DNA from 4 places in the Massilia phyllosphaerae genome. Region 1 is predicted to be linked to each of the others. Evidence: predicted binding sites of a transcription regulator. Region 1 holds the regulator's gene; each other region holds the start of a gene.
The links. Region 1 encodes FNR, which switches genes on or off when oxygen is low (the NO sensors DNR and NnrR bind a similar motif). Its sites were predicted from a motif close to TTGATNNNNATCAA; they were not measured.
Positions count from the first base shown of each region.

Region 2: U1H99_RS21770 (glycine-rich domain-containing protein) is a predicted target of FNR. The motif match lies at 3,012-3,025, and genes of this name have one in related genera.
Region 3: U1H99_RS17430 (carbohydrate kinase) is a predicted target of FNR. The motif match lies at 2,900-2,913, and genes of this name have one in related genera.
Region 4: cqsA (alpha-hydroxyketone-type quorum-sensing autoinducer synthase) is a predicted target of FNR. The motif match lies at 3,696-3,709, and genes of this name have one in related genera.

Region 1 is NZ_JAXSQX010000005.1:433,569-441,403, reverse strand. Features, by position in the region: gene hemN (oxygen-independent coproporphyrinogen III oxidase) at 1-591, shown strand, start outside; gene U1H99_RS20765 (TraR/DksA family transcriptional regulator) at 762-1,160, opposite strand; gene U1H99_RS20760 (GNAT family N-acetyltransferase) at 1,326-1,808, shown strand; gene fnr (fumarate/nitrate reduction transcriptional regulator Fnr) at 1,941-2,708, opposite strand; gene U1H99_RS20750 (TorD/DmsD family molecular chaperone) at 2,988-3,641, shown strand; gene U1H99_RS20745 (formate dehydrogenase) at 3,650-3,853, shown strand; gene U1H99_RS20740 (formate dehydrogenase subunit alpha) at 3,868-6,699, shown strand; gene fdh3B (formate dehydrogenase FDH3 subunit beta) at 6,915-7,586, shown strand; gene U1H99_RS20730 (hypothetical protein) at 7,583-7,795, shown strand; gene U1H99_RS20725 (formate dehydrogenase subunit gamma) at 7,806-7,835, shown strand, end outside.
Region 2 is NZ_JAXSQX010000006.1:112,935-120,769, reverse strand. Features, by position in the region: gene U1H99_RS21780 (sensor histidine kinase) at 1-1,738, shown strand, start outside; gene U1H99_RS21775 (glycine-rich domain-containing protein) at 2,062-2,787, shown strand; gene U1H99_RS21770 (glycine-rich domain-containing protein) at 3,157-3,921, shown strand; gene U1H99_RS21765 (NAD-dependent epimerase/dehydratase family protein) at 3,842-4,729, opposite strand; gene U1H99_RS21760 (CDP-6-deoxy-delta-3,4-glucoseen reductase) at 4,742-5,770, shown strand; gene U1H99_RS21755 (class I SAM-dependent methyltransferase) at 5,904-6,593, shown strand; gene U1H99_RS21750 (MFS transporter) at 6,710-7,835, shown strand, end outside.
Region 3 is NZ_JAXSQX010000004.1:361,162-368,996, forward strand. Features, by position in the region: gene deoC (deoxyribose-phosphate aldolase) at 1-549, opposite strand, end outside; gene U1H99_RS17420 (phosphopentomutase) at 546-1,739, opposite strand; gene xapA (xanthosine phosphorylase) at 1,790-2,638, opposite strand; gene U1H99_RS17430 (carbohydrate kinase) at 2,969-4,096, shown strand; gene U1H99_RS17435 (pseudouridine-5'-phosphate glycosidase) at 4,099-5,004, shown strand; gene U1H99_RS17440 (LysR family transcriptional regulator) at 5,013-5,915, shown strand; gene pcp (pyroglutamyl-peptidase I) at 6,029-6,676, opposite strand; gene U1H99_RS17450 (DUF979 domain-containing protein) at 6,696-7,643, opposite strand; gene U1H99_RS17455 (DUF969 domain-containing protein) at 7,640-7,835, opposite strand, start outside.
Region 4 is NZ_JAXSQX010000012.1:122,302-130,136, forward strand. Features, by position in the region: gene U1H99_RS29395 (hypothetical protein) at 41-178, shown strand; gene U1H99_RS29400 (LuxR C-terminal-related transcriptional regulator) at 297-1,055, opposite strand; gene U1H99_RS29405 (response regulator) at 1,176-2,180, opposite strand; gene U1H99_RS29410 (sensor histidine kinase) at 2,229-3,506, opposite strand; gene cqsA (alpha-hydroxyketone-type quorum-sensing autoinducer synthase) at 3,787-5,028, shown strand; gene U1H99_RS29420 (flavin reductase family protein) at 5,256-5,876, opposite strand; gene U1H99_RS29425 (DJ-1/PfpI family protein) at 5,945-6,727, opposite strand; gene U1H99_RS29430 (Lrp/AsnC family transcriptional regulator) at 6,800-7,279, opposite strand; gene U1H99_RS29435 (TonB-dependent receptor) at 7,639-7,835, shown strand, end outside.

The DNA.
Region 1 (7,835 bases):
ATGCCCGACAGCGACACCAAGCTGCAACTGCTGCAGCTGTGCATCGAGCGCCTGGGCCGCGCCGGCTACGTCTACATCGGCATGGACCATTTCGCCAAGCCGGGCGACGACCTGGCCCTGGCCCAGCGCCAGGGCCGGCTGCAGCGCAACTTCCAGGGCTATTCGACGCACGCCGACGCCGACCTGGTGTCCTGCGGCGTTTCCGCCATTGGCGCGGTCGGGGCCACCTACAGCCAGAACGCCAAGACGCTGGACGACTATTACGACGCACTCGACCGCAACGAACTGCCGGTGGCGCGCGGCGTACGCCTGAGCATGGACGACGTGCTGCGGCGGGCCATCATCCAGAAGCTGATGTGCCAGTTCGAACTGTCGATCCCGGCGCTGGAGCAGGCGTTTCCGATCGTGTTCCGGCGTTATTTCGGGCGCGAGCTGGAGGCGCTGGCCGGGCTCGAACGGGATGGGCTGGTGAGCGTGGGGGAGGAGTGGATCAGCGTGAGCATGAAGGGGCGGTTGCTGATCCGGAATATCTGTATGGTGTTCGACCGGTATTTGAATAGCGTGGAGCCGCGACATTCGAAGACCGTTTAAGGTAGGACAGACACGTAATATGCACGTCGCCCCTGCGCAGGCAGGGGCCCAAGTTGGTGGCGTATCGCAAAACTTGGGCCCCTGCCTTCGCAGGGGCGACGGTTTTCAAGCTAACTTTTCAAGCCAACTATCGCTGGTTGAGCTAGCTGGTTGAGCTAATTTCGGCCAACTCACATCGTCGGCCCGCGCCCCGATCCTTCTTCCTTCTCGATCCGCTCCTGGCACTGGATGCAGGTCTGCACCGTCGGCGTCGCCAGCAGGCGTTCTTCCGGGATGTCGCAGCCGCACACCACGCAGATGCCGGCGCCGCCCGATTCCAGGCGGCCGATGGCGGCGTCGATCTCGTGCAGCATGTTGGTTTCGTGTTCGGCCAGGTGCTCTTCGTTATGGCTGAGCATTTCGCCGGCCGGGGCGTCGTCGTTCTGGCCCATGTGGGCATTCGGCGAGATCGCCGGGCGGTCGTCGGTGTCGCCGTCGGTACGGGCGTGGACGGTGGCGAGGATGTCTTCGCGGCTCTGGCGCAGGCGTTTGCCGAGTTCTTCGTGGAGTTCCGGTGAGATTGGCGGCATAGGTAAGTCCTTGGTACGTTATCGATCGCGTTGTTGATCGCGTTGTTGATTGTCTTGATAACAGTCTAGCCGATGCCTGCCGGGAGGCGCGCACGCGCGCGGAAGTTGGATTGGCTTGAAGGCCGTGATAGATTGATCGGCACCCATAGCGTACGAGGCCAGACGATGAGCATGCCATCCCAGCGCCCAGCCACCGAAGCCGACCTCGTGGCCCTCTGGGCGCTGCGCACCCGTGCCGTGCGGAGCAGCTGCGCAAGCCACTATCCGCCCGAAGTCATCGATACCTGGTCCGCGGCCGCGCCGCCGGCCACCATGCCGCTGCTGGTACGGGCCGGCGGCGGCATCGTCGCGGAAGACGCGGGCCGGCTGCTCGGCTATGCCGTGCTGGATGCCGAGACCGGCGAAGTCGATGCGGTGTTCGTCGATCCCGGCGCGCACGGGCAGGGCATCGGGCGCGCCTTATTGGCGGCACTGGAAGCGATGGCGCGCGCGCAGGACCTCGACCGGCTGTTCCTGTCGGCGTCGCTGAATGCGGTGCCGTTCTACGAGCGCGCCGGGTTCCGCGCGCTGCGCGAGCGGCTGGTCGCGCACCGCAGCGGGATCGCGATTCGGGCGCTGCAGATGGAAAAACGGCTTGGAGCGGCCTGACAAAACCTCCATGACTGCGTTGCATCGTCGCGCCGAGCAGTTGCCGACCCGGCCTACTGTCTTCGCGGTCCGCCGCTGCGGCGATACGCCGGCAAGCCGCATCTCTTGCCCTGAAGGTTTTGTTAGGCGCTCTTACGCCATCGGGCTGCACTGCGCCGTGCCCGCCGCCATCGCCTGCAATCGAGCCGGCTCCAGCAGCACGATCTCGCGCTTGTCCACCTGCACCAGCCCCGTCTTCTTGAAGCGCGACAGCAGGCGGCTGATGCTTTCGATGGTCAGTCCCAGGTAATTGCCGATGTCCTCGCGCGACATGCGCAGCTGGAAGCGGGTCGGCGAGTACCCGCGGGCGGCGTAGCGCGACGACAGGTTGACCAGGAACACGGCAAAGCGCTGCTCGGCGCGCATGTTGCCGAGCAAGAGCATGACGTTCTGCTCGCGCGTGATTTCCTGGCTCATGATGCGGTGGAAGTGGCGCAGCAGCGCCGGTACCTGGCCGAACAGCTCTTCCAGGCGCGCGAACGGGATCTCGCAGACTTCGCTGTCTTCCAGCGCCACCGCGTCGCAGTGGTGGCGGTCGCCGCTGATCGCGTCCATGCCCAGCAGTTCGCCGGCCATCTGGAAGCCGGTGATCTGGGATGCGCCGGCCGCGTTCACCTGGTAGGTCTTGAAGTGGCCGAAGCGCACCGCGTACAGGTTGCGGAAGGGTTCGTCCATCGCATACAGGCGCTCGTCGCGCACCAGGCGCCGGCGGCGGCCGATGATCTGGTCGAGGCGCTCCATGTCGGCGTCTTCCAGGCCCATCGGCAGGCACAGCTGGTGCATGCTGCAGGCCGAGCATTTGGCCTTCAGTGCCTGGACGTTCAGCGGCTGCTCGATGGCAGGGAATTCGGTGGAGCGCATGGGAGGTAAGGGCCGTCAATACCCCGCCATTATAGCTGTTCACTTTCTGCCACCCAATGCATTCGAGGCCTTGTAGCCGCTGCGCGGCCTGGACGCCCACGTCTAGCGAGCGTGTGCCCCCCGTTCGCTGGACGGGCGTGCTGGCGTTGCCTGTCGTCATGCATGCGGCGGGCACGCGCTGGCACGTAAACCGGCCGCGCATGCAAGGCGGTTCAACCGTGCGCGTTCCGTCCTTACGAGCGTCTACACTTTCCGTAAGAATTTATTAACGGGAGAACCATGGTTCCTCAGCAGCCAGACGCATCCGTTAGCCTGCCGCTCGGCGGCGAGGACCAGGCGCGTGCCGATTTCTATGCCTTGCTGGCGCGCCTGCTGCTGGTGCCACCCGATGGCGGCCTGCTGGCAGCCCTGGCCGAGTCGGAGCCGGTCTCTGCCGCCGGCGAGTTCGCGCTGGAAGATGCCTGGCTGAAGCTGACGCAAGCCGCCAGCGTGGTCGACGCCGGCGCGGCGTCCGACGAGTTCGCGCTGCTGTTCCTGAGCACCGGCAACCCGCTGCTGAATCCCTTCGGTTCCTTCTATCTCACCGGCCACCTGAACGACGTGCCGCTGGTCCAGCTGCGCCACGACCTCGCGCGCCTGCGCCTGGCGCGCGCGCCCGGCGCCGGCGAGTCGGAAGATCACCTGGGCGCGCTGTGCGAGACCATGCGCGTGCTGATCCAGGGCGCGCCGGGCGTCGGCCGGCAGCCGCTGCTGGTCCAGAAACAGTTTTTCGAAGCGCACATCCGCCCCTGGTATGCGGCCTGCCTGGCCGATATCGCGCATGCCGAGGGGGCGAATTTCTACCGCGTCGTGGCCGCCGTGGCCGACGCCTTCCTGTCGATCGAAGCCCAGGCCTTTTCGGTGCTGGATGCCGATGACCTGATTGCAGCCTGAGGACATACATGGACAAGGAACAGAAACCCGACTTCACCCGACGCAGCCTGCTGAAGGCCGCGCCCCTGGGTGCGCTGGCGGTGGCCGCCGCCGCCGGTGCGAAGGAAGCCGAAGCCCCGGCCGCCGTGCCGGCGCCGGACCCGGCCAAGCCGCGCGGCTACCACGAGACCGAACACATCCGTAACTACTACCGCACCGCTGCGTACTGGTAAATCGAGGAAATGTCATGACCCTGGTGAAAACATCGCGCGACAGCGGCTCAGGTAATAACACCAAGCGCCGCCGCTTCCTGGTCGGGGCCGGCGTCACCGCCGGCGCCGGCGCACTCGCGCGCCACCTGCCGCTGAACATGATGCAGCCGGCCACCGCCGCCGAGCCTGTGCAGGCCGAACCGACGACCGAGATCAAGCACACCGTCTGCAGCCACTGCTCGGTCGGTTGCTCGGTCGAGGCGGTGGTCAGCAACGGCGTCTGGGTGCGCCAGGAAGCGGCCTTCGATTCGCCGATCAACATGGGCGCCCACTGCGCCAAGGGCGCGTCGGTGCGCGAACACGGCTTCGGCGAGCACCGCCTGCGCTACCCGATGAAGCTGGTGAACGGCAAGTACGAGCGCATTTCCTGGGACCAGGCCATCAACGAGATCGGCGACAAGCTGCTGCAGCTGCGCCAGCAGTCCGGTCCGGATGCGCTGATGCTGATCGGCAGCTCCAAGCACAGCAACGAGCAGGCCTACCTGCTGCGCAAATGGGTCTCGTTCTGGGGAAGCAACAATTGCGACCACCAGGCGCGCATCTGCCACTCGACCACGGTGGCCGGCGTGGCCCAGACCTTCGGCTACGGCGCGATGACGAACTCGTTCAACGACCTGCACTACAGCAAGGCCGTACTGTTCATCGGGTCGAATCCGGCCGAGGCGCACCCGATCTCGATGCTGCACTTCCTGCACGCCAAGGAGCTGGGCGCGAAGATGATCGTGATCGACCCGCGCTTCACCCGCACCGCGCGCTTCGCGCATCACTACGTGCGCGTGCGCCCCGGTACCGATATCCCGCTGGTGTGGGGCATCGTCTGGCACATCTTCGCCAACGGCTGGGAAGACAAGGAATTCATCGCCAATCGCACCTACGGCATGGAAGACGTGCGCAAGGAAGTGGCGAAATGGACCCCGGAAAAGGTAACTGAAGTGACGGGCGTGCCGGAATCGGCGGTGCGCATGGCGGCCGAGATGCTGGCCACCAACCGGCCGTCGTCGGTGGTCTGGTGCATGGGCATCACCCAGCACCACGTCGGCACCGCCAACGTGCGCGCACTCTCGATCCTGCAGCTGGTGCTGGGCAATATCGGCAAGCCGGGCGGCGGCGCCAATATCTACCGCGGCCACGACAACGTCCAGGGCGCAACCGACGTCGGCCCCAACGGCGACTCGCTGCCGGGCTACTTCGGCCTGGCCGAAGGCGCCTGGAAGCACTTCGCCAGCGTCTGGGGCGTCGACTACGACTGGATCAAGGCGCGCTTCGGTTCCAAGGAACTGATGGAAAAACCGGGCATCACGGTGTCGCGCTGGTTCGACGCCGTGCTCGAGGAAAACAAGTACGTCGACCAGCCGAGCAACCTGAAGGCCGTGATCTATTGGGGCCACGCGCCCAACAGCCAGACCCGCCTGCCGGACATGAAGGCGGCGATGCAGAAGCTCGACATGCTGGTCGTGGTCGACCCGTACCCGAGCATGACGGCGTCGATGCACGGGCGCCAGGACGGCGTCTACCTGCTGCCAGCGGCGTCGCAGTTCGAATCGCAGGGTTCGGTGACCGCCTCGAACCGCTCGATCCAGTGGCGCGAGCGCGTGATCCAGCCGCTGTTCGAGTGCAAGACGGACCATGAAATCATGTACCTGTTCGCCAAGAAGCTCGGCTTCGGCGAACAGCTGGTCAAGAACATCAAGGTCGTGCACAACGAACCGGTGATCGAAGACATCCTGCGCGAAATTAATCGCTCGTGCTGGACCATCGGCTACACCGGCTGCTCGCCCGAGCGCCTGAAGCTGCACATGCAGAACAAGCACACCTTTAACCCGACCACGATGCGCGCCGACGACGGCCCGTGCAAGGGCGATTACTACGGCTTGCCGTGGCCGTGCTGGGGCACGCCGGAAATGAAGCACCCGGGTACGCCGATCCTGTACGACCTGAACAAATCCGTGGCCGAAGGCGGCCTGCCGTTCCGCGCCAACTGGGGCGTCGAGCACAACGGAGAGAGCCTGCTGGCCGCCGATGGCTCGTTCACGAAGGACAGCGAGATCGACACCGGCTACCCCGAGTTCGACCACGTGTTCCTCAAGAAGCTGGGCTGGTGGGATGACCTCACGCCGGAAGAAAAGATCGCCGCCGAGGGCAAGAACTGGAAGACCGACCTCTCGGGCGGCATCCAGCGCGTGGTGATCTCGCACGGCTGCGCGCCCTACGGCAACGCCCGCGCCCGCGCCAACGTCTGGAACTTCCCGGACCCGGTGCCGACCCACCGCGAACCGCTGCTGTCGCCGCGGCGCGACCTGGTCGCCAAGTACCCGACCTACGACGACAAGGCCGCCTTCCTGCGTCTGCCGACGCTGTACAAATCGGTGCAGCAGGTCGACTTCTCAAAGGACTTTCCACTGATCATGACCTCGGGCCGCCTGGTCGAATACGAGGGCGGCGGCGAGGAAACCCGTTCCAACCCGTGGCTGGCCGAGCTGCAGCAGAACATGTTCTGCGAAGTCAATCCGGAAGACGCCGCCCAGATCGGCGTCAAGCTGGGCGACTTCATGTGGGTCGAGACCCCGACCGGCGCGCGCCTCAAGCTGATGGCGATGGTGACCCAGCGGGTGCCGATCGGCATCGTCTGGATGCCGTTCCACTTCGGCGGCTGGTGGATGGGCGAAGACCTGGAGAAGCACTATCCGGAAGGCGGGGCGCCGACGGTTCGCGGCGAAGCCGTCAACACCGGCTGGACCTATGGCTACGACGCCGTGACGATGATGCAGGAAACCAAGGTATCGCTGTGCCGCCTGGTGCGGGCATGAGGGCGACAAGCGACGGTAAATGACAGTTGGGCGAGCTGTAGGACGCACATTATGCACGTCATTCCCGGCACTGCCGGAAACGACTCCCCGCGCAGGCGGGGACCCAAGTTGTACGCGTTGTCGAGGCGCAAGCACAACTTGGATTCCCGCCTGCGCGGGAATGACGTTAGTGAAGGTAACGAGAGTAGAGAGCGAGGCTGGCAATGACCGCAAGAATGAAGTTCATCTGCGACACCGAACGCTGCATCGACTGCAACGGTTGCGTGACCGCCTGCAAGAACGAACACGAGACCCCATGGGGCGTCAACCGCCGCCGGGTGGTCACGATCAACGACGGCATCCCCGGCGAGCGCTCGGTCTCGGTGGCCTGCATGCACTGCACCGACGCCCCCTGCCTGGCGGTGTGCCCGGTCAACTGCATCTACCACACCGAGGACGGCATCGTGCTGCACTCGAAGGACCAGTGCATTGGTTGCGGCTACTGTTATTACGCCTGCCCGTTCGGCGCGCCGCAGTTCCCCGAGACCGGCCTGTTCAACCACCGCGGCAAGATGGACAAGTGCACCTTCTGCGCCGGCGGCCCGGAACCGGATACCTCGGAAGCGGAATTCAAGAAATACGGCCGCAACCGCATCGCCGAAGGCAAGCTGCCGGCCTGCGCCGAGATGTGCGGCACCAAGGCCTTGATCGGCGGCGACGCCAACGTGATCGCCGACATCTACCGCCAGCGCGTCGAGACGCGCGGCTACGGTCCGGAACTGTGGGGCTGGAAGATCGCCTACGGCAAGCCGAAACGTGGCGGCGAGATCAAGGCCACGGGCGACGCGCCGCGCGAGAACCAGAACCTCAAGGATTCGCAGAACGATACGGGGAGGCTGCCGACATGAAGCGCTTGTTGCTATTGATGGTGCCACTGTGGGTGCTGACCGGCTGCCTCGAAGTCGAGCAGCATCCGAACTGGGTCAAGGGCCAGTACGCCGGCAAGAAGGACAACCGCCCGTTCGAAGTGCATTTCCACAAGGACAGGCTGGCGTGGTGGGGCACGGTTGCCAACCGCAACATGCACCAGAACGAATACAACCGGGCCAACCCGTAAAGGAGCCGCCATGCGAATCGATTTGCGCGCCGCGCTTGCC
Region 2 (7,835 bases), on a different contig from region 1:
CGAAAGCGATGCACGCCAGCGCTTCCTGAATCATGCCGCGTATGCGCAAAGCGTGATCAGTGTCCGGGTCAAATCGTACACGGACTTGTTGCGTTCGGCGGGCAGCATGGTCCAGAGTTCGCAAGGCGTCACCCAACAGCAATTCCACGAGTTTGCGCGTGGGCTGCATCTTGAGCAAAACTATCCCGCCATTGATTACATCAACCTGGCACTGTTTTTCCATGAAGACCAGCGTGCAGCCTTCGTCACCAAACTGCGTGCCGAGAAAAAGTTCCTGGGCCCGCTGGCCGCCAAACTGGACATCTGGCCATCCGGCGTGCGTCCGGCCTACCTCGCGGTCGGCTACATCGAGCCGGAACAAAAACAGGCCGAGCTCTACGGCTACGACCTGCTGTCCAACCACTTTTTCGGCAACCTGTTGCAGCGCGAGCGCGACGAAGGTACCTTCCAGGCTGCAGGCACGCCGATTCCCGCGCTGTCCCATCCGAACGATACCTACCTGGGCATGCGCATGCCCATCTACCGGCTGGGCCTGCCGCTCGACAGCGTCGCGGGCCGCCGCGCCGCCTACATGGGCTCGATCGGCATCGCATTCAGCGTGCCGAAGCTGCTGAAAGGCGTGATCGACAAGATCCCGGTGAACGGCGTGCGCATGACGCTGTTCGACACCGGCCGGTACATGGATGCGCTTGGCCGCGACCGCACCGGGATACCGCTCACGCTGTTCGACAGCCAAGGAACGACGGCGCTGCCCAAGCCGCCACTGGCAGGCGGCGACGATGTGTTCTCGACCACGCTGCAGATGAATTTCAATAACCGTCCGTGGAGGACGGTGTACAGCGCACCCAAGTCTGCCCTGTACACCGAGTTCGACGTGTACTACCCGAAGCTGATGATGTCGCTTGGCTTCTTCGGCTCGATCATGCTGTACGCGGTGATCTTCATCCTCACCTCCTCGCGCCGCGCGGCCCTGGCGCTGGCCCAGGAAATGACGAGCGAGCTGCGCGAGAGCCAGAGCAAGCTGCAACTGTCGCACCAGAAACTGCGCCGGCTGGCCGACAATGCCTACCAGGTCAAGGAACTGGAGCGCAAGCGGATTGCGCGCGAGGTACACGACGATCTCGGCCAGAACCTGCTGGCCTTGCGCATCGACGCGGAAATGCTGACCACCCGCTCGCGGACCCACAGCCACCTGCACAAGCGCGCCAGCGCCACGCTGCAGCAGATCGATACCACCATCAAGAGCGTGCGCCAGATCATCAACGACCTGCGCCCCACCGTACTCGACCTCGGCCTCTCCGCCGCCGTCGAGTGGCAGGTGCATCAGTTCCAGCGCCGTACCGGCATCCAGTGCGATCTCCATGAAGATCACCTGGAAATCGCCATGCCCGACTATTGCGCGACCGCTTTCTTCCGCATCCTGCAGGAGTCGCTGACCAACATCGTGCGCCATGCCCACGCCAGCCGCGTCATCGTCGAGCTGCGGCTGAACGGCAGCTGGCTGTCGCTGATCGTCCGCGACAATGGCTGCGGCCTGCCGCCGGGCGGACGCAACAAGCATGGCTCATTCGGCCTGGTCGGTATCGAGGAACGTATCCTCATCCTCGGCGGCACCTGCGCCATCTTCAGCGAACCCGATGGCGGCACGACGATCATGGTCTCGGCACCGGTGATCGACCTGCCCGCCGACGAACCGCGCCTGCTGAGCGAACACGAAACCGGTTCCGCCGTCATTTGAGGCACCACGCGGGCCGTCCCGGTCCGCTTCTTCCCTTCTTCCCTTCCGTGCTCCAGCTTGTCGCGCTATTTGTAGCATCGCGGCAACGTCATTCCACTTTTGACCAAACGCAATTACGTGCCCAATGGCCTCAATTACATTGAGTACAGGCAACGCAAATCAAGAACGGTTTGTAGCGAGCCCCTCAACAATACCAAGGGAGGTCAGCACTTTTTGAGCGATATCGAAATAGAGAAAAATTTTGATGCCGACACATGAATTACATGATGTCTGCCAATACTAGGGAAGCAGTTCACATAATTACATTATCAATAAGGACAATCATGAATCTCAACGACCTGTTCAAGGCAGTCATGGCACTCGATCTGAACCCCATCAAAGTCAAGTTGATGCACGTCGAATCGGGAGAAGGTTGGAGCCTTGATAAAGCCACGGCCGTCGAAAAGGAATACCGGCGTTTCCTTTGTCTGATGAAAATGTTCCCGAATGAAGCTGCAGCACCTTTGCAAGATGTCGACACTTTCTGGCACTACCATATCCTCGATACCATGAAGTATGCGGCCGACTGCGAACAGGCATTCGGCTACTTCCTGCACCATTACCCCTATGTCGGGCTGGGCGGCGAAGACGACCAGCAATTCCGCCTCGACAGCGGCGAGCGCATGCGCGTCCTGTACGAAGCCACTTTCAGCGATGCCTATCCGGGCGCCACGGCGATCCGCGCCAGCACTGCCTTCTGCGCCGGACCCGGCATCGACAAGGTCGAAGCGCGTAGCACGGATACCGCATTCTGTGCAGGGCCGGGTGCCAAGCCCGCCTTCTGCGCCGGACCGGGCGCCAAGGCCGCTTTCTGCGCTGGTCCCGGTGCCAAGGCCGCCTTCTGTGCCGGTCCCGGTGCCAAGGCCGCCTTCTGTGCCGGTCCCGGTGCCAAGGCCGCCTTCTGCGCCGGGCCCGGTGCCAAGGCCGTTGCCACTGCCGGCACGCCAAACCAGCCGGTCGCCGCCTTGCGTGTTGCCAGCATCGAACCGATGCGCGCACAAGCGAGCTGACAGGAGTCAGCCATACTGGCCGGCCTGCCCCTTCCAGGCCCGCATCCCGATCCGCCTCCTTCCTGGAGGCGGATTTTTTTTTATCGTCACCCGCGTTGCCAACCCCTTGTTGCACTCCGTCCTTTTCCACTGCGAAACATCAGAATCGATTCCGGTTTGGCCCGCAATATTCAACATGCGACAACCCGTTCATTGGCTAGGAACTTCGCACAAGTGAACAATTATTGATGCAAATCAAATTTGCCTGTGATCCGTTGTTACCAAGCTAAACGACGGACAATAATTTGTTCCATATCAAAAACGTGTGACCGAGTTGATTCTCTGACGTTTCCTAAAACCACTTCTCACTTCCTCGCGATAAGGACGATCATGGATACCAAGACAAATGACCAGTTCCGGGCAATCATGGAACTCGATCTCGAACCCATCAAGATCAAGTTGATGCATGTCGAATCGGGTGAGGCATGGAGTGTGGAAAAGGCGAACGCGGTAGAGAAGGAATACCGGCGTTTTTTATGCCTGATGAAAATGTTCCCTGAAGAGGATACGGCACCCCTGGTCGATGTCGACACCTTCTGGCACTACCATATCCTCGACACGATGAAATATGCGCGGGATTGCGAACGCGCCTTCGGCTATTTCCTGCACCATTATCCTTACGTGGGGCTGCGCGGCGAAGACGACGAGCAGTTCCGCCTCGACAGCGGCGAACGCATGCGTACCCTGTACGAAGCGACGTTCGGTGAAGACTACCCGGTATCGATCGGCGCGGACGCCGCCTATTGTGCCGGTCCCGGCGCAAAGATGGCCTACTGCGCCGGCCCTGGCGCCAAGATCGCCTACTGTGCCGGACCCGGCGCCAAGCCCATCTACTGCGATGCCCCCGTTATGAAAGTTGCGTATTGCGCCGGCCCCGGCATCAAGCCGGCCTACTGCGCCGGCCCGGGGCGCGAAAGCGGCCTACCTTGCCGGCCCGGCACTGGACCACGCGACGCGTGCCTTCAGCTGATTGCCCGCCTGAGCTGGCCAGCCGTCTTCCCGGTGCAGGAACGCCTTATGCCTTCCCTGCACCCGCTTGATCAAGAAAGTCCTGCACCCGCGGGTAGCGCAAGCGCACCCGCAGTTCGCGCTTGATGCGCGTATTCACCAGCTGGCGCGACTCCGACATGAAGGAGAGCCGCAGCGGCGGCACCGTCCGCTCCAGCTCGGCACGCGACAACCTCGGCGGCCGCGCCAGGCCGTGGGCATCGGCGACCAGGTCGAAATACTCGGCCATCTTCATGCGCGTATCGTCCGAGGCGTTGTAGGCACGCCCCGGCAAGGCCCGGAACAGCGCCAGGCACGCCAGTTGGGCCAGATCGTCGGCGTGGATGTGGTTGGTGTACACGTCGTCCTCCGGCCGCAACGCCGGCGTGGCCTGGCGCAGGCGCTCGAGCGGCAGCCTGTCTCCCGCATAGATGCCGGGCGCGCGCAGGATCGCCACCGACCCGCGCGCCGCCAGTGCCCAGGCCCGCAGCACCTGCTCGGCGTCGACGCGGCGCCGCGCGCGGGCGTTGCGCGGCTTGCGCGGCGCGCTCTCTTCGGTCAGTGCCCCGCCGCGGTCGCCATAGACACCGGTCGTGCTGACATAAACCACACGCGCGCCCTCGGGTAGAATGGCGGTCAAATTGCGTGTGCGCAAATCCAGATCCCCCTGCTGCTGCGGCGGCGCCAGGTGCAGCACGTGCTGCGCCAGGCCGCGCAGCCGGCGCAGCGTGTGCGGCCGGTCGAGGTCGGCCACGATGGGCACCGCCCCGGCCGCGCGCAGCGCGGCCCGGCGTTCCGGTTGACTGGTCAGGGCAAACACACGAAAACGCCGGGTGACCCACGGCAGCAAGCGCATGCCGACATCGCCGCAGCCCACGATCAGGAGGCGCGGCCGTTTGAAATTAATCGTATTCATTCCGAGGATTGTATGACGTTCCAGATCACTGTCCAGCCCAGTGGCCACCAATATGCCTGCGAACAGGACGAAACCGTGCTCGCCGCCGCGATCCGCGCCGGCATCGGCCTGCCCTACGGCTGCAAGAACGGCGCCTGCGGTTCGTGCAAGGGCAAGGTCGTCGAAGGCACGATCCACCACAAGCCGCACCAGCAGCGCGCCCTGTCCGAGCAGGAAAAGCTGCAGGGCTACGCCTTGTTCTGCTGCGCCGTGGCCGAGGGCGACCTCACCATCGAGGCGCGCGAAGTCGGCGGCAGCAGCGAGTACCCGCTGCGCAAGATGCCGACCCGCGTGGTGTCGATCCGCCGCGCGGCGCCCGACGTCGCCATCGTCACGCTGCAGCTGCCGGCCAACGAGGCGCTGGCCTACCGCGCCGGCCAGTACATCGAATTTCTGCTCAAGGACGGCAAGCGCCGCGCCTACAGCATCGCCAACGCGCCCTCGTTCAGCGGCCCGCTCGAGCTGCACATCCGGCACCTGCCGGGCGGCGTGTTCACCGACCACGTGTTCTCCACCATGAAGGAGCGCGACATCCTGCGCTTCGAGGCGCCTCTCGGCACCTTCTTCCTGCGCGAAGACTCGAACAAGCCGATCGTGCTGCTGGCCTCGGGCACCGGCTTCGCGCCGGTGAAGGCGCTGGTCGAGCACATGATCCACCTGAAGTCCGAGCGTCCGGTCAGCCTGTACTGGGGCGGCCGCCGCCCGCAAGACCTGTACATGGCGGAACTCTGCGAAGGGTGGGCGCGCGAACTGCCGCACTTCCGCTACGTGCCGGTGATTTCGGATGCGCTGCCGGAAGACGGCTGGCTTGGGCGCACCGGCTACGTGCACGCGGCCGTGATGCAGGACCTCCCGGATTTGTCGAATTACCAGGTGTACGCCTGCGGCGCACCCGTGATGGTCGATTCGGCGCGCCAGGACTATGTGGCGCAGTGCGGGCTGCCGGCCGAGGAATTCTACGCCGACGCCTTTACCACCGAAGCCGACCTGGCGCAGTCCTGAAGCGGCGCACGATGTAGCATTTTTTGCATGTTGCATTGCGATTTGGGGTAAGGTTTCCTTGCCTCCCAACCCGACAATGAGCGCCACCATGCCAACTTCGCTTCGTGTTGTTCCCCTTCTTGCAGCATTGAGTATGTCCCTGCTGGCCGCCGGCGTACCAGCCTACGCCGCCGGCCAGGCCCAGACCGTGCAGGAGTGGCAGGCCGCCATCGCCAGCCCCCTGCGCACCGACGACGACCGCAAGGCCGACGACAAGCGCAAGCCCGCCGAATTCCTCTCGTTTGCCCAGGTCAAGCCGGGCATGAAGGCGCTCGACATCTCGGCCGGCGGCGGTTCCACCGCGACGCTGCTGGCGGCGGCGGTCGGCAGCAAGGGCGAGGTGTGGGCGCAGAACGCCATGGAGAACGCCAAGCTGGACGCGCGCAAGGTGCCCAACCTGCATTCGTTCGTGGCCGGCTTCGACAACCCGCTCCCGCCGCACGCGCCGGCGCTCGACCTCGTCACCATCAACATGTCCTACCACGACATCGCCAACACCCCGGCCAACCGCGATGCCATGAACAAGCGGCTGTACGATGCGCTGAAGCCGGGCGGGAAACTGGTCATCATCGACAACGCGGCCAAGAAAGGCAGCGGCCTGTCGGCCACCAAGACCCTGCACCGCATCGACGAGGACAGCGTGGTCCAGGAAGTCACGCGCGCCGGCTTCAAGCTCGACACCAGCAGCGGCTACCTGCGCGCACCGTCGGACCCGCGCGAGCAGCCCTTCTTCGAGATGAAGGGAGCGCCGGACGACAAGTTCGCGCTGCGGTTTGTGAAATAATCCCACAACGCCTGCCCACCCTACGTCAATACGGCCCGTGCGAGCCGTATTGACTGCATATACATCTTATATAGTGCACAATAGGGCTCGCATTCCCGCCAGCCCTATTCCACTTTATGTCTTCGACCGCTCCCACAGGCCGCCTCGGCGTCCTGCGCAACCGCAATCTGTCGTTCTACCTGTCGGCCCGCTTCCTGAACACCATCGCCATCCAGATGCAGAGCGTCGCCGTCGGCTGGCAGGTTTACCAGATCACCCACAATGTGTTCGACCTCGGCCTGATCGGCCTGGCGCAGTTCGCGCCCTTCCTGGTGCTGATCCTGTGGGCCGGCCACGTCGCCGACACCCACAACCGCCGCACTATCATCCTGCTGTGCATGGGCACCCAGCTGCTGTGCAGCCTGCTGCTGCAGCTGTTTACCTGGTCGGGCAGCACGGTGGTATGGCCGGTGTTCGCGATCCTGGTCCTGTACGGCAGCGCGCGCGCCTTCAGCCAGCCGGCCTCGCAGGCGGTGCTGCGTAACCTGGTGCCGACCGAGTCGTTCTCGCAGGCGGTGGCACTCAGCTCGTCGAGCTTCCAGGTGGCGGTGATCGCCGGCCCGGTGGTCGGCGGCCTGCTGTACGTCTACGGCGCCAACGTGGTCTACCTGGTGTCGAGCGTCCTGCTGGCGCTGTCGCTGGCGATGATGGCCTGCACCCGCAGCGCGCCACAGGCGATGAACAAGGCCCCGGTCAGCTGGCACACGCTGCTCGAAGGCCTGCGCTTCGTGTGGAGCCGCCCGATCGTGCTGGGCGCCATCTCGCTCGACCTGTTCGCGGTGCTGTTCGGCGGCGCCACCGCCCTGCTGCCGGCCTACGCCCACGACGTGCTGCATGCCGGCCCCACCGCCCTCGGCATCCTGCGCACCGCGCCCGGCGCCGGCGCCGCGCTGTGTTCGATCGCGCTGGCGTTCTGGCCGATCCAGCGCCGTGTCGGCCCCTGGATGTTCGGCGGCGTGGGCCTGTTCGGCCTCGGCACCATCGTGATGGGCCTGACCGACCTGTTCCCGGTCGCGCTGATCGCCCTGTTCCTGATGGGCGCCGGCGACATGATCAGCGTCTACATCCGCCACCTGCTGGTGCAGTACGAGACGCCGGACGAGATCCGCGGCCGCGTCAGCGCCGTGAATGCGGTGTTCATCGGCGCCTCCAACGAACTGGGCGAATTCGAATCGGGCGTGACGGCCAGCTGGTTCCGGCTGG
Region 3 (7,835 bases), on a different contig from region 1:
GCCGCACGCCTGGCGGTAAGCCACCATCTCGTCGTACAGCGCCTGCCAGTTGCCGGTCAGGACGTGCTGGCGCGTGATCACGATGTCGATCTCGGTCGCGCCGGCGGCCACCGACAGCTGGATCTCGCGCAGCTTGGTCTCGAGGCTCGAGAGACCTGCCGGGAAGGCGGTCGACACCGCGGCGATCGGCAGGCGGCCCTGCAGGATCTCGCCGGCCGGCTTGATCATCTCGTGGTACACGCAGACGGCGCCGGTGGTCAGGTTGTCCAGGCCCAGCGCCTGCATCAGGTCCGAACGCAGCGGACGCATCGCCTTGCGGCACAGGCGCTCGACGCGGCCCGGGGTGTCGTCGCCCGACAGCGTGGTCAGGTCGATGCACTCGATGGCGCGCACCAGCCAGGCCGCCTGGTATTCCTTCTTGACCGTGCGGCGGTTCGCCAGGCTGGCGGCGCGGCGGTCGGCGGCGGCGCGGTTGACCGTCAGGTGGTTGATCCAGCCCAGGTCGAGACCCATGGCGGTGTTACGTTTGAAATCCAGGTTCTGGGTCATAGCAGAGCGGTTCCGTTAGCGAGGGGTTTGACGCCGAGGTGCTTGGCCAGCGTGGCGCCGATGTCGGAGAAGGTGTCGGCGACCGGCAGTTCCGTGGCTTGCGCGGCCGGACCGAAGAACAGCACCGGGATGTGTTCGCGGGTGTGGTCGGAGCCGGCCCAGGTCGGATCGCAGCCGTGGTCGGCGGTGATCACGACCAGGTCGCCTTCCTTGAGCTTGCTGGTGAATTCCGGCAGGCGCGCATCCAGCTCGTGCAGCGCGTTCGAATAGCCGGCGACGTCGCGGCGGTGGCCGAAGTGCATGTCGAAGTCGACGAAGTTCACGAAGCTCAGCGATTTTTCCGGGGCAGTGTCGGCCACTTCCAGCAGGCGGTCGAACAGGGCCATGTTGTCGGCGCCCTTGATCAGTTGGGTCACGCCCTGCGCCGCGAAGATGTCGCTGATCTTGCCCAGCGCGATGACCTCGCCACCGGCATCCTTGACATGGTCGAGCAGGGTCGGCGCGACCGGCGGCACGGCGTAGTCGTGGCGGTTGCTGGTGCGTTTGTAGTTGCCGTTGCTGCCTGTGAACGGGCGCGCGATCACGCGGCCGATGTTGTACGGCTTGACCAGTTCGTAGGCCGCTTCGCACACCTGGTACAGCCGCTCCAGGCCGAAATGCTCTTCGTGGGCGGCGATCTGCATCACCGAGTCGGCCGAGGTGTAGATGATGACCTTGCCGGTCTTGACGTGTTCATCGCCCAGCTCGTTGATGATGGTGGTGCCCGACGCGTGGCAGTTGCCGAGCCAGCCGGCGACGCCGGTGATCTCCTGCAGTTTGTCGGTCAGCTCTTGCGGGAACGAAGGCACGGTCTTCGGGAAGTAGCCCCAGTCGAACAGCACCGGCACGCCGGCGATTTCCCAGTGGCCGCTCTGCGTGTCCTTGCCGGTCGACTGCTCGCGCGCGACGCCCCAGGCGCCGGTGAAGCCTTCGCGTTTCTGGAAGCCGGCCGGCCATTCGCCGCTGGCCTTGTGCGCGGCGGCGCCGAGGCCGATGGTTTCCAGGTTGGGCAGGTACATCGGGCGGCCGCTGTCGGCGGCCCACTTGGCGATGTGGCCGAGGGTGTTGGCGCCTGCGTCGCCGTATTTGTCGGCGTCGGGCAATGCGCCGAGGCCGAAGGAGTCAAGCAGGAGGATGAATGCGCGTGACATATGATTTATCTCCACGTCGCCCCTGCGAAGGCAGGGGCGACGACTCAAAATTAAGCGATGGTGGCGGTTGCAGGCGTGGTACCGAGACGCTCGACGAACCCATGAATCAGCGTCACCAGATCCTTCGCCGCAATCGCCGCATACTTCAAGGTCTGCTCATGCGACAGCGGGAACGGGCTCAGGCCCTCGGCCAGGTTGGTGATGGCCGACACGCCCGCCACCTTCAGGCCGCAGTGGCGTGCCGCGATCACTTCCGGCACCACCGACATGCCGACCACGTCGGCGCCCATGGTCTTGAAGGCGCGGATTTCGGCCGGGGTCTCGAAGTGCGGACCCGGGGTCGCCAGGTAGACGCCTTCGGCCACGGTGATGCTCTTCTCGGCGGCCACGGCGTTCAGCATCGCGCGCAGGTCGGCGTCGTAGGCATTGGCCATGCTGAAGAAGCGCGGGCCGAAGCGGTCGTCGTTCGGGCCGGCCATCGGGCTGCCCGGCAGCAGGTTGATGTGGTCGTTCAGGATGACGACGCTGCCGGCATCCACTTCAGGACGCAGCGAGCCGGCCGCGTTAGTCACCAGCAGCAGTTCGCAACCCAGCAGCTTGAAGGTGCGGACGGCGGAGGTCATCACGCCGGCGCCATAGCCTTCATAGAAGTGGCCGCGCCCCTTCATGCACACCACCGGCACGCCGGCCAGCGTACCCAGCACCAGTTCGCCCGCGTGGCCATGCACGGTGCTGATCGGGAAGCCCGGCAGCTCGGTGTAGCCGATCGAGACGGCGTCCGTCATCTGCTCGGCGAGCACGCCGAGGCCCGAACCGAGGATCAGCGCAGCGCGCGGCGTGAAACCCGGCTTGCGTGCACGGATGACCTCGAGGGCGTCGAATGGAGTATTGCTGGACATGGTGTTCCTTGTCGAATGGTTCAATATAGAGGGGAAGTCGATCGGTGGCAGCCGGAGCCAGAGTAAAGCGGAGCAGCGGCTCGCACGCTTTCCGGGAAGCTGGCGCACCAAAATGTTCTAACTATGCATTATCGTGGATTGGTATGGCAAATACCATTTTTCTGGCCGATTTATACGGCGAATGTATAAATCAGGGGTAGACTGCATTTATATATGGATAGGACGCTTGTCCAATAATCTTCCAGCAAAAAAATTGCTGCGTTGACGCTCACCAAACATATGTTTAAAATTATAAACAAATGTTTGAATGTAAAACCGCCTACTGACGCCGTGACAGAACAACCGAAAAAACAACAATTGCTCCAGCTGATCCGCGCGAATCCTTTCATTTCGCAGCAGGAGCTGGCAACCGAACTGGGCTTATCGCGCTCGGCGGTGGCCGGCTATATCGCCGGCCTGATCCGTGAGCGCAAGCTGCTCGGGCGCGCCTACGTGCTGCCGGATCGCCGTCCGGTGGTCTGCATGGGCGCCGCCAACCTCGACCGCAAACTGCGCTCGCTGGCGCCGCTCGCCCTCCACACCTCGAATCCGGCCAGCCAGGCCGAATCCTTCGGCGGCGTGGCGCGCAACATCGCCGAAAACCTGGCGCGCCTGGGCACGCCGGTTGCTTTGTTAACGGCGGTGGGCAGCGACAGCTCGGGCGCCGCCCTGCTCGCCCATGCCGAGTCGGCCGGCATCGCAACCCACGGCGCGCTGCGCCTCGAGGATGCCGCCAGCGGCACCTATACCGCGGTGCTGGATGCGAACGGCGACATGGTGGTAGCGCTGGCCGACATGGCCCTGTACGACCGCATGACGCCGGCCTTCGTGGCGGCGCGCGAGGCGCAGCTGGCCGCAAGCGCGCTGGTGGTGGCCGACCTGAACCTGCCGCTGGACACGGTCGACGCCCTGCTGGCCCAGGCGCGCCGCAGCGGGGTGGCGCTGGTGCTGGTGGCGGTGTCGGAGCCGAAGATGGCGCGCCTGCCGCCTGCGCTGGCCGGCGTGCGCCTCCTGATCCTGAATGCCGGCGAACTGGCGGCGCGGGTCGGACGGCCGCTGGAGGACCAAGCGGCCATCGAAGCGGCGATGCGGGAAGTGCAGGCGCAGGGCGCGCGCGACGTGGTGGTGACACGCGGCGCGGCCGGTGTGCTGCTCACCCAGGCGGACGGCGCCATCGCCAGCCTGGAGGCGCTGCCGGCCGAGGTGGCCGACGTCACCGGCGCCGGCGACGCCTTCGCAGCGGCCGTGTGCTGGTCGCTGGTACAGGACGGTGGCGACGACCTGGTGCTGGCCTGCCGCCGCGGCCTGCACCTGTCGAAGCTGACCGTCGGCACGCTCGACACCGTCCACCCGGGACTCGGACCGGATAGCCTGGCCGATGCCGATACGATGAACACGAATTTTTTGGAACAACTCTGACCATGCAAGCCTTTCTCCAGTTTTCCCCCGAAGTGCAGGCCGCCCGCGCCGCCGGCAAACCCATCGTCGCCCTCGAGTCGACCATCATCTCGCACGGCATGCCCTACCCGCAGAACGTGCAAACCGCGCGCGAAGTCGAGGGGGTGATCCGCGACGCCGGCGCCGTCCCCGCCACCATCGCCATCATCGACGGCAAGATCTGCATCGGCCTGTCCGACGAGCAGCTGGAAGTGCTGGGCAACGCCGGCGATGCGCTGAAGGTGAGCCGGCGCGACCTGGCCTACGTGCTGGCGCAAAAGAAGCTGGGCGCGACCACCGTGGCCGCGACCATGATCTGCGCGCAGCTGGCCGGCATCGAGGTCTTCGTCACCGGCGGCATCGGCGGCGTGCACCGCGGCGCCGAGACCAGCTTCGACATCTCGGCCGACCTGCAGGAACTGGCGCGCACCAGCGTCGCCGTGGTCTGCGCCGGCGTCAAGTCGATCCTCGACATCGGCCTGACCTTGGAATACCTGGAAACCCACGGCGTACCGGTGCTGAGCGTCGGCCAGCCCGGCTTCCCGGCCTTTTTCACGCGCGACAGCGGCTACAACGCCGACTTCCAGATCGACGCGCCCGAGGAGCAGGCACGCTTTATCCGGACCAAGTGGCAGCTCGGCCTGGAAGGCGGCGTGGTGGTCAGCAATCCGGTGCCGGCAGAGATGGCGATGCAGAACGGCGAGATCGACGGCATCATCGCCCAGGCCCTGGGCGACGCGGATGCGCAGGGCGTGAAAGGCAAGGCGGTCACGCCCTTCCTGCTGGCCCGCATCAAGGAACTCACCGGCGGGCGCAGCCTAGCGACCAACATCGCGCTGGTCAAGCACAACGCGCTGGTCGGCGCCCGGCTGGCCGTCGCGCTCAACTAGAAAATACCATGTCGATCGACCTGAAGCAGCTGAAATACTTCCTGGCAGTGGCCGAAGAAAAGAGCTTCAGCCGCGCCGCCGAGCGCCTGCACATCTCGCAGCCGCCGCTGTCGCAGCAGATCATGAAGCTCGAGAGCGAGCTGGGGGTGCGCCTGTTCGCGCGCACTACCCGCACTTTCGAGCTGACGGTGGCCGGCAAGGCGCTGATGCAGGAAGCGGCCGACCTGCTCGGCCGCATGCGCATGACGATCGACACCATCCGCCAGATCGACCGCGGCGAGGTCGGGCGCCTGCGCGTCGGCATCGTCGGCTCGGCGATGTGGGGCCCGATCCCGGGCCTGCTCGAACAGTTCCAGAGCCAGTTTCCGCGCGTGACCTGGACCATCCACGAGCTCGGACCAAACGACCAGTGGGAAGCGTTGCGCGCGCGCCAGATCGACGTCGGCTTCTGGCGCGAGCCGCGGCTCGACGAGGACGTGCTGAAGCACGCCAACCTGCGCCAGGACTTGGCCTTCCGCGAGAACGTGTGCGTGGCGATCAATGCGCGCCATCCGCTGGCGCAGCGTACCAGCATCGAGCTGATCGACATCGCCACCGAACCGATGCTCAGCCTGCACCTGGACCAGTCGGCCGAGCCGCGCTACCTGATCCAGTGCTGCGTGAACGCCGGCTTCCAGCCGACCATCTTCCAGGAAGCGGCCGAGCCGCAGACCCTGCTGGCCATGGTCGGCGCCGGACTGGGCGTGGCGCTGATGCCGGAGACCACTAGCCGCATCGGCTGGCCGGGGGTGCGCTTCCTGCCGATCCGCGAGAACGCGCCGTCGGCCAATTTGTACATCACCTACCCGTCACAGGACGATGCGCCGGTGGTGCGGGCGTTTTTGAAGATTTTGCACCCGGCTGGGGAATAATCAGCCGCTGCTTGAACGCGTGGACGGCATAGCCGTCCACCCTATACCTGCGTTACGGTAGGGTGGACGGGTTCCCCGTCCACGCGTTCGACCGGCGCTTGAATCGCCAACAATCAATGCGTGGCGCCGCCCGCTTCCGCCACGTCGGACTCCACGCCCACCGCCACCTCGACCGCGATCCGCAGGCCGTCGATGATGTCGTTCAGCGCCATCGACGGCGCCGCATCGGCGCGGCCGGCCACCTGCTGCGGCAGGAAAGGCACGTGGATGAAGCCGGCTTTCATTCCCCTGGCCTGCGCATGCTGCATCAGGCCATAGAACACGTGGTTGCACACGAAAGTGCCGGCGGTCTGCGAGACCCCGGCCGGGAAGCCGCGCAGGCGCAACGCGCGCACGATGGCCTTGATCGGCAGCGTGCTGAAATACGCGGCCGGGCCGCCGTCGGCAATGGTGGCGTCGACCGGCTGCTGGCCGGCGTTGTCGGGAATGGTCGCATCGTCGACGTTGAGCGCGACCCGCTCGACCGAGATTTCGTGGCGGCCGCCGGCCTGGCCGACCGCGATCACGATGTCAGGCTGCAGCGCGTCGATGGCGTCGAACAGGGCCAGGTTGGCGCGGCCGAACACGCAGGGCAGTTCGCGCGCCGCGACCTGGAAGCCGGGGCCGCTCCAGCCGTCGAGCGCGCGCGCCGCCTCCCAGGAAGGATTGACGTCGGCCCCGTTGAAAGGTTCGAATCCGGTGAGCAGTACGGTCTTGGTCATTCTTGGCCTCATTGATACATCACATCAGGAAATACAACAGCAAAATATTCACGCCCAGCAGCGGCAACGCGGTCGGCAGCTGGGCCTTGATCACGGCATTCTTGTCCGGCAGGTCGAGCAGCGCCACCGGCACCACGTTGAAGTTGGCCGCCATCGGCGTCATCAGGGTGCCGCAATAGGCGCTGAACATGCCGATCGCCGCCATCACGGCCGGATTCGCATGATACACCCCGACCAGCACCGGAATCCCGATGCCGCCCGCGATCACGGGAAAGGCGGCGAAGCCATTGCCCATGACGACGGTGAACAGTGCCATGCCGCCGCAGAATGCGGCGCACGCGACCAGGCGCGAGTCCATCGGGATGGCGCTGGTCGTGACCGCGGCCACCGCCTTGCCGACGCCGGCTTCGGCGAACAGCAGGCCGAGCACGGCCAGCATGTGCGGCAGCACCACCGCCCAACCCATGGCGTCGATCAGGCGCCGCGCCTCGCGCACGCCCTGCAGCGGCGTCGCGCGGGTGACGCCGCAGGCCAGCGCCAGCGCGGCGATGGCGCCGCAGCCCATGCTGACCAGGGTCAGGTTTTTCGGGTCCAGCAGCGGCTCGGCACCGATGCGCACGTCCTTCAGCAGCGTCGAACCGATCATGGTCACCAGCGGGATCGCCAGCGCCGGCACCAACAGCCGGTGCCCCAGCCGCGCGGCACTGGCGCGGCGCGCTTCCTCCGACACGGCTCCGGGCTTGCCCGGCCTGACCAGGCTGCATCCGGCCAGCAACGCCATCGCCACCATCAACACGCCCGCCACGAAGGGGGACAGGCGCTCGCCGGCCAGGTAGACCAGCGCGTACAGGCCCCAGAACGCGGCCGTCGCGAAGCGCCGCGGATTGCTGCCGTCGCGCAGGTTCATCAGCGCGGTGGCGGCGAACAGCAGCCCGACCAGCACGTAGAAAAAGTCGAGCGCGATCACTTGCGCATCCCGGCTTGGAGGAAGATGCGGCGGTCGAGCCGGCGCAAGTTCCAGGCATGGATGACGAAGGCGCTGAGCGCGGTCGGGATACCCCACAGCGCCATGTGCAGCGGATCGACTTCCAGCCCCTCGGCGCGCAAGATCGTCTGCATCAGTACGATCGCGCCGAAGGCCACGAACACGTCTTCGCCG
Region 4 (7,835 bases), on a different contig from region 1:
GCCCGCACCAAGGCTTTCCAAAAAGCAAGGAGGACGACACATGGACTTCATGTTGCACGCCAGTCTTCTCGCGCTCGGCTGCGCGACCTTTTTCGGCATTATCTTTTGCAGCCAGTGTCCGGACTGCGGCTGGCACGAGTGGGTCAGCGAACGGCTGGGCCGCGAGCGCGCCGAATAAGAGCACCTGGCAAAACCTCCATGGCGGCGTTGCATCGTCTCGCCGTACATTCGTACTGTCTTCGACGATGCGCCTTGCCCTGAAGGTTTTGTCAGGCGCTCTAAATTTGAGCGGCGCTTCAGACGCGGCGGCGGGGCAGCAGGCTGGCCAGCCAGTCCTCGGATGCGAGCGCGGTACGGTCCTGGTCGGAACGGCGCGCTTCCAGGCTGCGCGGGGTCGGGCCGTCGTCGGGCGCGCGCATCGGCGGAGCCTCGCTGAGGTCGATCAGGTCGTTGGTGATCGCGTACTGGATCAGTTCGCTGAGCGAGGCCAGGCCGAGGCGCTCCATCATCCGGCTCTTGTGGGTCGAGACCGTCTTCACGCTCAGCTGCAGCACCTGGGCGATGTGCGACACCGTGTGGCCATGCGCCAGGAAGCCGAAGACCTCGGCTTCGCGCGGCGACAGGCGCGCAAAGCTGTTGGTACGCAGGCCGGCGCACAGTTCTTCGGCCAGGCTCTCGCTGAGTTCGTTGCTGACATAGAGGCCGCCCTCGGCTACCTTCTGGATCGCGCGGATCAGGTCGGCGGTATCGTTGTTCTTCGACAGGTAACCCTTGGCGCCTGCGCGCAGCAGGGCCACCGGGTCATCGTTGCTGGCATCCGATGCCAGGGTCAGCAGTGGTAGATAGGGCAGCAGCTTGCGCAAGTCACGGATCAGCGCGATGCCGCCCTGCAGTTCGAGCCGCGGGTTGAGCACCAGTACGTCCGGCGCCACGCTGTCGAGCGCCGCCATCAGTTCGACGCGCGAGCGCGCCACCGCCACGACCTTGATATCGGCCCGTTCGTCCAGCACGCGTTGCAGCCCCTCGCACATCAGTTGGCGCGGGTCTGCGAGCACGACTTTGACTAATCCAGCCTGTTCCATGGGGCACGCTTTTGCCTGTAATACTTGGCATTATGCCACCATATGCACTATTGTTGCAGGCCAGCATGCAGTAAAGGTAGCCGCGCCCGCGTTTCAGCTGGCCTGGTGGCGGCGCAGGAAGGCCGAGAACGGTGCCACCGGACCGTCGAGCAGGGCCGGATTCAGGTCGAACATCGCCCAGTAATAGCGCTCGCGGCCGCGGCATTCCTGGGCCGGCGCCGTATGGTTGTACCAGCCATCGTCGAAGGCGTCCGAATACATGCCGTCGCCATCGCCGCCACTGAAATTCGGGATCACGCGCCGTTCGCGCAGTGCCTCCAGCAGGGCCGGCGGTGCGCCGCTGTCCTGCGCCATTTCGTAATGCGCGCGCATGCCCTGTTCGGTCTCGATCACCAGCAAATGCGGCCGCCCCTCGGCGTCGAACATCAGGAAGCCGGACGGGCTCTTGTATAAATAGTGTTCGACGATCTGGTAGGAGCGTGCGACCTGGTCGACCAGCGCCGCGATCGCCGGATCGCCGACGAAGCGGTATTCGTGCAGCGCGAGCAAGCCCTGCACCACGCGCGACTGCGCCACGAAATAGTCGCGCTGCAGGGCGATCAGGTCGGATTCCAGGCGGTCGAGCGCATCCGGGTCGCTCTTGCGGATGAAGCGGTCGATCAGGCCGCGGTTGAAGGCGGCGATCGCCACTTTCTCGTCGGCCACCCCGGTCAGCAGGATTTTCTTACACGGCAAATCCCTGACCGCTTCGCAGAATTCGATGCCGTTCATCTGCGGCATCGAGTAGTCGACAACCAGCGTCGACGGCGTCATGAAGCGGCGTGCCCGGCGCGCGATCTGGCACAGCTGGCCGACGTGCAGTGCCACGCTGAACGGTTGCGGCTCGTGGGTGTAGGTGTCGACGCAGGGCGACAGGAAGCTTTCCAGGTCCGAGCCGTCGCGGCTCTGCTCGCGCAGCCAGGCGAGGGCGGCGCTGGCATCGCTGAAGGTGATGCTGGGCAGCGCGTTGCCCAGCTGGAAGCGCAGGCTGTGCAGGAAACTGACGCTGTCATCGACCAGGACGGTCATGGTCGGGTGCTGATAGATAGGCAAAGACATGAAGGATTCGGTAGAAATGCTTGGGCGGTGATGTTCGACGGCGATCGATCAATGCGATCGGTCGGCGGAGATCGTTGGGGGAAATTCCAGCGCGAACACGGTCCAGGCCGATTCGCGCGAGCGGCAGCGGATCCGGCCCTGCCAGGCATGGACGATGTCCCGGCACAGGGACAGGCCGATACCGGCGCCGGAACTCGGCGGCCAGGAGTAAAATCGTTCAAAGATATGGGGCAACTGGCTCGCGGAAATACCGCAGCCGGAGTCCATGACCAGCAGGCGCGGCCGTGCACGGGTGCCGTCGATCACGATGCGGACCTTGCCGCGGCCGGCACGCTGCAGCGCCTTGAGCGCATTGCGCAGCAGGTTCAGCAGCACGACCACACACAGTTCGTGCTTGCCAGCAAACCAGAAATTGCCACGTATTACCACGCTGACGTTGTCGCGCTGCTCCTGGCCGGTGAACGGATAGCGCTCGACCACATGCGTGACCACGTCGGCCATCGACACGTATTCGGTGGCCGTCAGCTGCTGGTTCAGCGCCGCTGCCGATTGCAGGAACAGGTCGATCATCTGGTTCATGTGGCGCACTTCGAAGCCGATGCGCTCCATGGCACCGGCAACCGCAATGTCCTCAGGATCCAGTTGCACGGTGCCGGCAGCGCCGGCAGGGGGCTGCCCACGCGCCTTGAGCGAGCGTTCGATGCCGCGCACGTTGGCCGCCACGCTGATCAGCGGCGTTCGCAGCTCGTGCGAGACCATCGCCAGCGCCTGCGCCATGCCGGCCAGTTTTTCGCCCGCCAGCACGCGCCGCCCTACCCGGGTTACCGACACGATCGCGACCGTGAACAGATAGATCGGTGCCTGCTCCAGTACCACCGGGCTGGCCAGGAAGGCGGCTTCGCCGTGCAAGGCAAAGGCGACGGCGGCCAGCAGCGTGCCGCACAGCCAGCTCGCCAGCGCCCACCAGCCGTCGAACTGGAACAGCACGATCAATGCCACGAGTAGCGATTCGCCCCACACGGCCGAGCCGTGGTTCATCAGGAACATGTAGCTGAAGAAAAACGGCAGCACGTAGGTGACGCCGATGAATTCGTAGACCTGCATCGTGCGCGGCTGCGCCAGCCAGCGCAAGCGCTTCAGGAAGAGTGCCGGCACGCACAAGGCGACGCCGAACAGGCGCAGCGCCAGGCTCTCGTACTGTTGCGGAAAGAACACAGTCCATACCACGTAGTACATCGGCATACCGAGGCAGCCGATCCAGGCCAGGCATTGCAGGCGCCAGGCGAGCCGATCGCTTTCCTTTCCATTGCCGAGCAACCATTGCATGACGGATGCCCTCAGCCCGCGCAGGCGGGCATCGATCAAGAAAGTGCTATCGGATAAGACTTTTTTCACGGCTATGGTCGGAGATCGGCAGTCAAGTCGCACAACGCGTCATGCCCAGGTCATCGTTGTACTGTCAAAATTGATTTTACGCAATTTCTCGTGGTATTAACTAAGTATCGTTGAAATACATTGATTTTAGTCAAATGTAGCGCTAACACGGCATTATTCGAATCTGCGTAACCACTTATCAACTTTTATTTCACCGCCAACCGGAGGAAGCATGACCCCAGCACTCAATATCGAACGTTTCGCCACCCAACCGGCTGCCCGCCGCATGCCGGAATTCGTGACCCGGCGCATGGATGAGCACTATGTGACCCGTGTGGAAAAGCTGCTTGGCGGCGAACACATGCACGTCTGGGCGCCGCCGCAAGCCGGTGCGGTCATGCTGGCCGGCAACGACTACCTGTGCATCGCCAACGAACCGGCCCTGATCGACGCCCAGGTGCGCACCCTGCAAGGCACCCAGGGCCAGATGCTGATGTCGTCCGTGTTCTTGCAGGAAGGTAGTTATCAGCATCGCCTCGAAGCCAAGCTGGCCGCCTTCATGCAGGCCGAAGACGGCGTGCTCGCCCAGTCCGGCTGGGCGGCAAACGTCGGCTTGCTGCAGAGCATCGCAGAACCCGGCATTCCAGTCTACCTCGACATGCTGGCCCATGCATCGCTATGGGAAGGCGTGCAGTCGGCACAGGCCCTGCCGGTACCCTTCCTGCACAACAGTCCGGCCCATCTCGAGCGCCAGATCGAAAAACATGGCGGTGGCGTGATCGTGATCGACGCGCTGTACAGCACCAACGGCAGCGTCGCGCCCCTGCTCGAGTTCGTCGAACTGGCCGAGCGCAGCGGCAGCATCCTGATCGTCGACGAATCGCATTCGCTCGGCACCCATGGCCCGGGCGGCGCCGGCCTCGTGGTCCAGGAAGGGCTGACCGAACGCGTGCATTTCAGGACGGCGTCGCTGGCCAAGGCGTTTGCCGGTCGCGCCGGTTTCATCACCTGTTCGAGCCACTTCAAGGGCTACTTCCTGTCAGCATCGCGGCCGGCCATCTTCAGTTCCTGCCTGCTGAACCACGAACTGGCCTGGTTCGACGCCGCAGTCGATTTCATCAGCAGGGCGGACGAGCGCCGCGCGGCATTGCACCGGAACACGCAGGAGGTGAGGGTGCGCTTGAGCGAACTCGGCTATTGCATCGACGACGGCACCGAGCAGATCATCGCGCTGGAAGCCGGGCCGGAGCCGAAGACCCTGGTGTTGCGCAAGGCACTGGAAGCGCGTGGCATCTACGGCGCCGTGTTTTGCGCACCGGCCACCGCGAAGAACCGCTCGCTGGTGCGTCTGACCTTGAATTCCGGTATGACCCGGGAAGAGATCGAGAAGCTGGTGGCGGCCTGCGCCGACATGCGTAGCGAGGTCGACCTGGTCAACTGGTCGTCGTCGAGCCGTCGCAAGCGCATGCACTAGGCGCCTTGCGGGAAGGCGGGTATGGGGGAGAGCGCACCAGTGCGCTCCGGTGCCTGTTTTTTCTCCCGCAGCCCGCAGATTATTGCAACTAACCGACGATTGCCAAAGAACAAAAAACCGGCAGCCAGGAAGGATGGCACGCCGGCGTCCGAGCACGCGCGCTGTTGACGGAGACCGGATTCAGCCCGCAAGAGCATCGTCCAGGTGTCCGCCGCGCCGCGCACGGCTCATTTCGGGCGATACATCCTGAATAGTTGTTCCGCCCCGATTTCGAAGTAATCCGCCGGTCCGCCGCCGCGCAGGATGTGGCCTGCCGCGCCGGTATCGTAGACGCCGTCTTTCAGCAGCGAACGGTCGATATGGATGCCGACCACTTCGCCCAGCACCAGCCAGGTCGGCACCGTCTCGCCAGCGGCTGTCTGCAGCTGGACGATCTGGGTGCAGCGGCACTCGAAGGCCACCGGGGTCTCGCCGACCCGCGGCACGCCGACCAGGCGCGACGCGACCGGCGTCAAGCCGGCCAGCGCGAATTCGTCGACCTCGGGCGGCACCGCGGCGCAGCTTGCGTTCATCGGTTCGGCCAGCGCGCGGGTGGCGAGATTCCACACGAACTCGCCGGTCTGCTGGATGTTGCGCAGCGAATCCTTGGCGCCGATGCTGGCGAAACCGATGATCGGCGGGGTGTAGTTGAAGGCGTTGAAGAAACTGTAGGGTGCAAGATTCAGGATGCCGTCGGCGCTGCGCGACGAGATCCAGCCGATCGGACGCGGGCCGACGATGGCGTTGAAAGGATCGTGCGGCAAGCCGTGGCCGTTGCGCGGTTCGTAGAAGTGGATGTTGCTGGTCATTCTGTCTCCTTGATGCCAGACCGAACCATACATCATCCGCGCCGGCCGCGTGAGCGCAGCGGCGATTTTCAGTGTGCCGTGTCCGCCGCCGGCGGCGCTTGCGCCTCGGTATCGTCGGCGCGTTTCTTGCGCAAGCCGCGGTTGGCGGCGACCACGCCCACGCCCAGTAGTGCCAGGCTCAGCATCGCACCGACCGACGGCGCCGACAGCCAGCGCAGCGGCTGGCCCGGCGTCTCCGACGGTTCTTCCTGCGGCGGATCGGACTGTGGTGCCGCCTGCGTGACCGCGGGCGGGTCGAGCGGCGGCGCGCCGGCAAAGAAGGGGATCAGCGCCTGCACCAGCGCGGCCGTGTCCTGCGGCCCGCAGCTGGTCAGCAGCTTGCCGTCGCACACCACGTCCTGGTTGCGCCAGGTGGCGCCGGCATTCACCACGTCGTCGCGCACCCCCGGCCACGCCGTGACGGTACGGCCGCCGGCCAGCCCGCAGGACACCAGCAGCAGCACCGCCTGCGACATCAGCGCGATCGGCTGGTCCAGCGCATGGGCCTGGCGCAGGAAACCGCGTGCCGGGCCGGATTGGCGTAGCAGGTCCGGGCCGATGTAGCCGCCGGGGACCAGCAGGGCGTCGAAGTCGGCCGCGACGGCATCGCCGATGGTCTTGTCGACGCGCAGCAGGTCGGCCGACTGGTGCACGTGCATGGCACGGATGCGGCCGGGACGCAGGGCAATGACGGCGACCTCGGCGCCGGCGGCCTTCAGCGCCGTCACCGGCGTGACCAGTTCCGCCTGCTCGACGCCATCCGCGGCCAGCACGGCGACGCGCTTGCCGGTAAGTAGTTGCGGGCTCTCCATGTCGTCCTCGGGTCGAACAGCATGTCTGACAGAGTCTGCCGACAGGTCTTTAGTTCCGCAGGACGTCGCCGCTCAGCCCGGCAGCGGTGGATTGGTGGCCGACTTGACTTCCTTCAGCACGAAAGCGGTGTACACCTCCTTCACGCTCGGCAGGCCGTTGATCTCGTTGCCGGCAAACACACCGTAGGCTTCGAGGTCTTCGGCGACCACCATCAACTGATGGTCGTAACGGCCGGAGATGCGAAAGCAGGCCAGCACCTGCGGGATCCCTTGCACCGCCTCTTCGAAGGCCTGCACGGTGGCCGCATCCTTCTTGTCGAGCGAGATCTGGACCATGGCCATGACCTGGTAGCCCAGGCGGCGCGGATCCAGGCGCGCATGGTAGCCGCCGATCAAGCCTTCCTCTTCCAGCCGCTTGACCCGGCGCCAGCAGGGCGACGTGGTCAGCGATACGCGCTCTGCCAGGTCGGCGCTGGACAGGCGGGCGTCCGCCTGCAGTTCCTCGAGGATTCGACGGTCAATACGGTCGAGTTTGATATGCGACTTGCCCATTGCTTCAGTTTTTCCAAAAATCAGTATTTCGCGCAACAACCGTTCCAAAACGGATTATGACAGCGCTGTGAATATGGTAAATCTTTGCGATAGAGAAAGCCTATAATTTTTGTAAGAAGGCAAAAAAACAACAATAGCGGTTCGCCGCATCGAGGGAAACAACCACGCCGGTCAAACGCCGGCTTACGTCAGGCGCGTCATCACGTGTCCTGGCGGCAGCACCCCTCTGGAGACAGAAAGACAACGCCGACACGGCGCGCAGCTGCTCGTACCACTCCCGCATCACGCATCACGCATGACCGACCGTTTCACGGCGACCGTATTTTACGTATTTGATGTCATCTAAGGAGTAGTCCCGCATGTCCGCACCATCCACCCCACTGAAACCCTTCGCCGCCTTGCTGGCTGCCTTATTCGGCGCTGCCGTGCTACCGGCGACCGCGCTGGCGCAAAACGCCGAGGGCGCGAATCCGAACTTGCAACGCGTCGTGGTAACCGGTTCGTCGATCGCCCGTATCGACGGCGAGACCGCCTTGCCGGTGCAGATCCTGAAGCG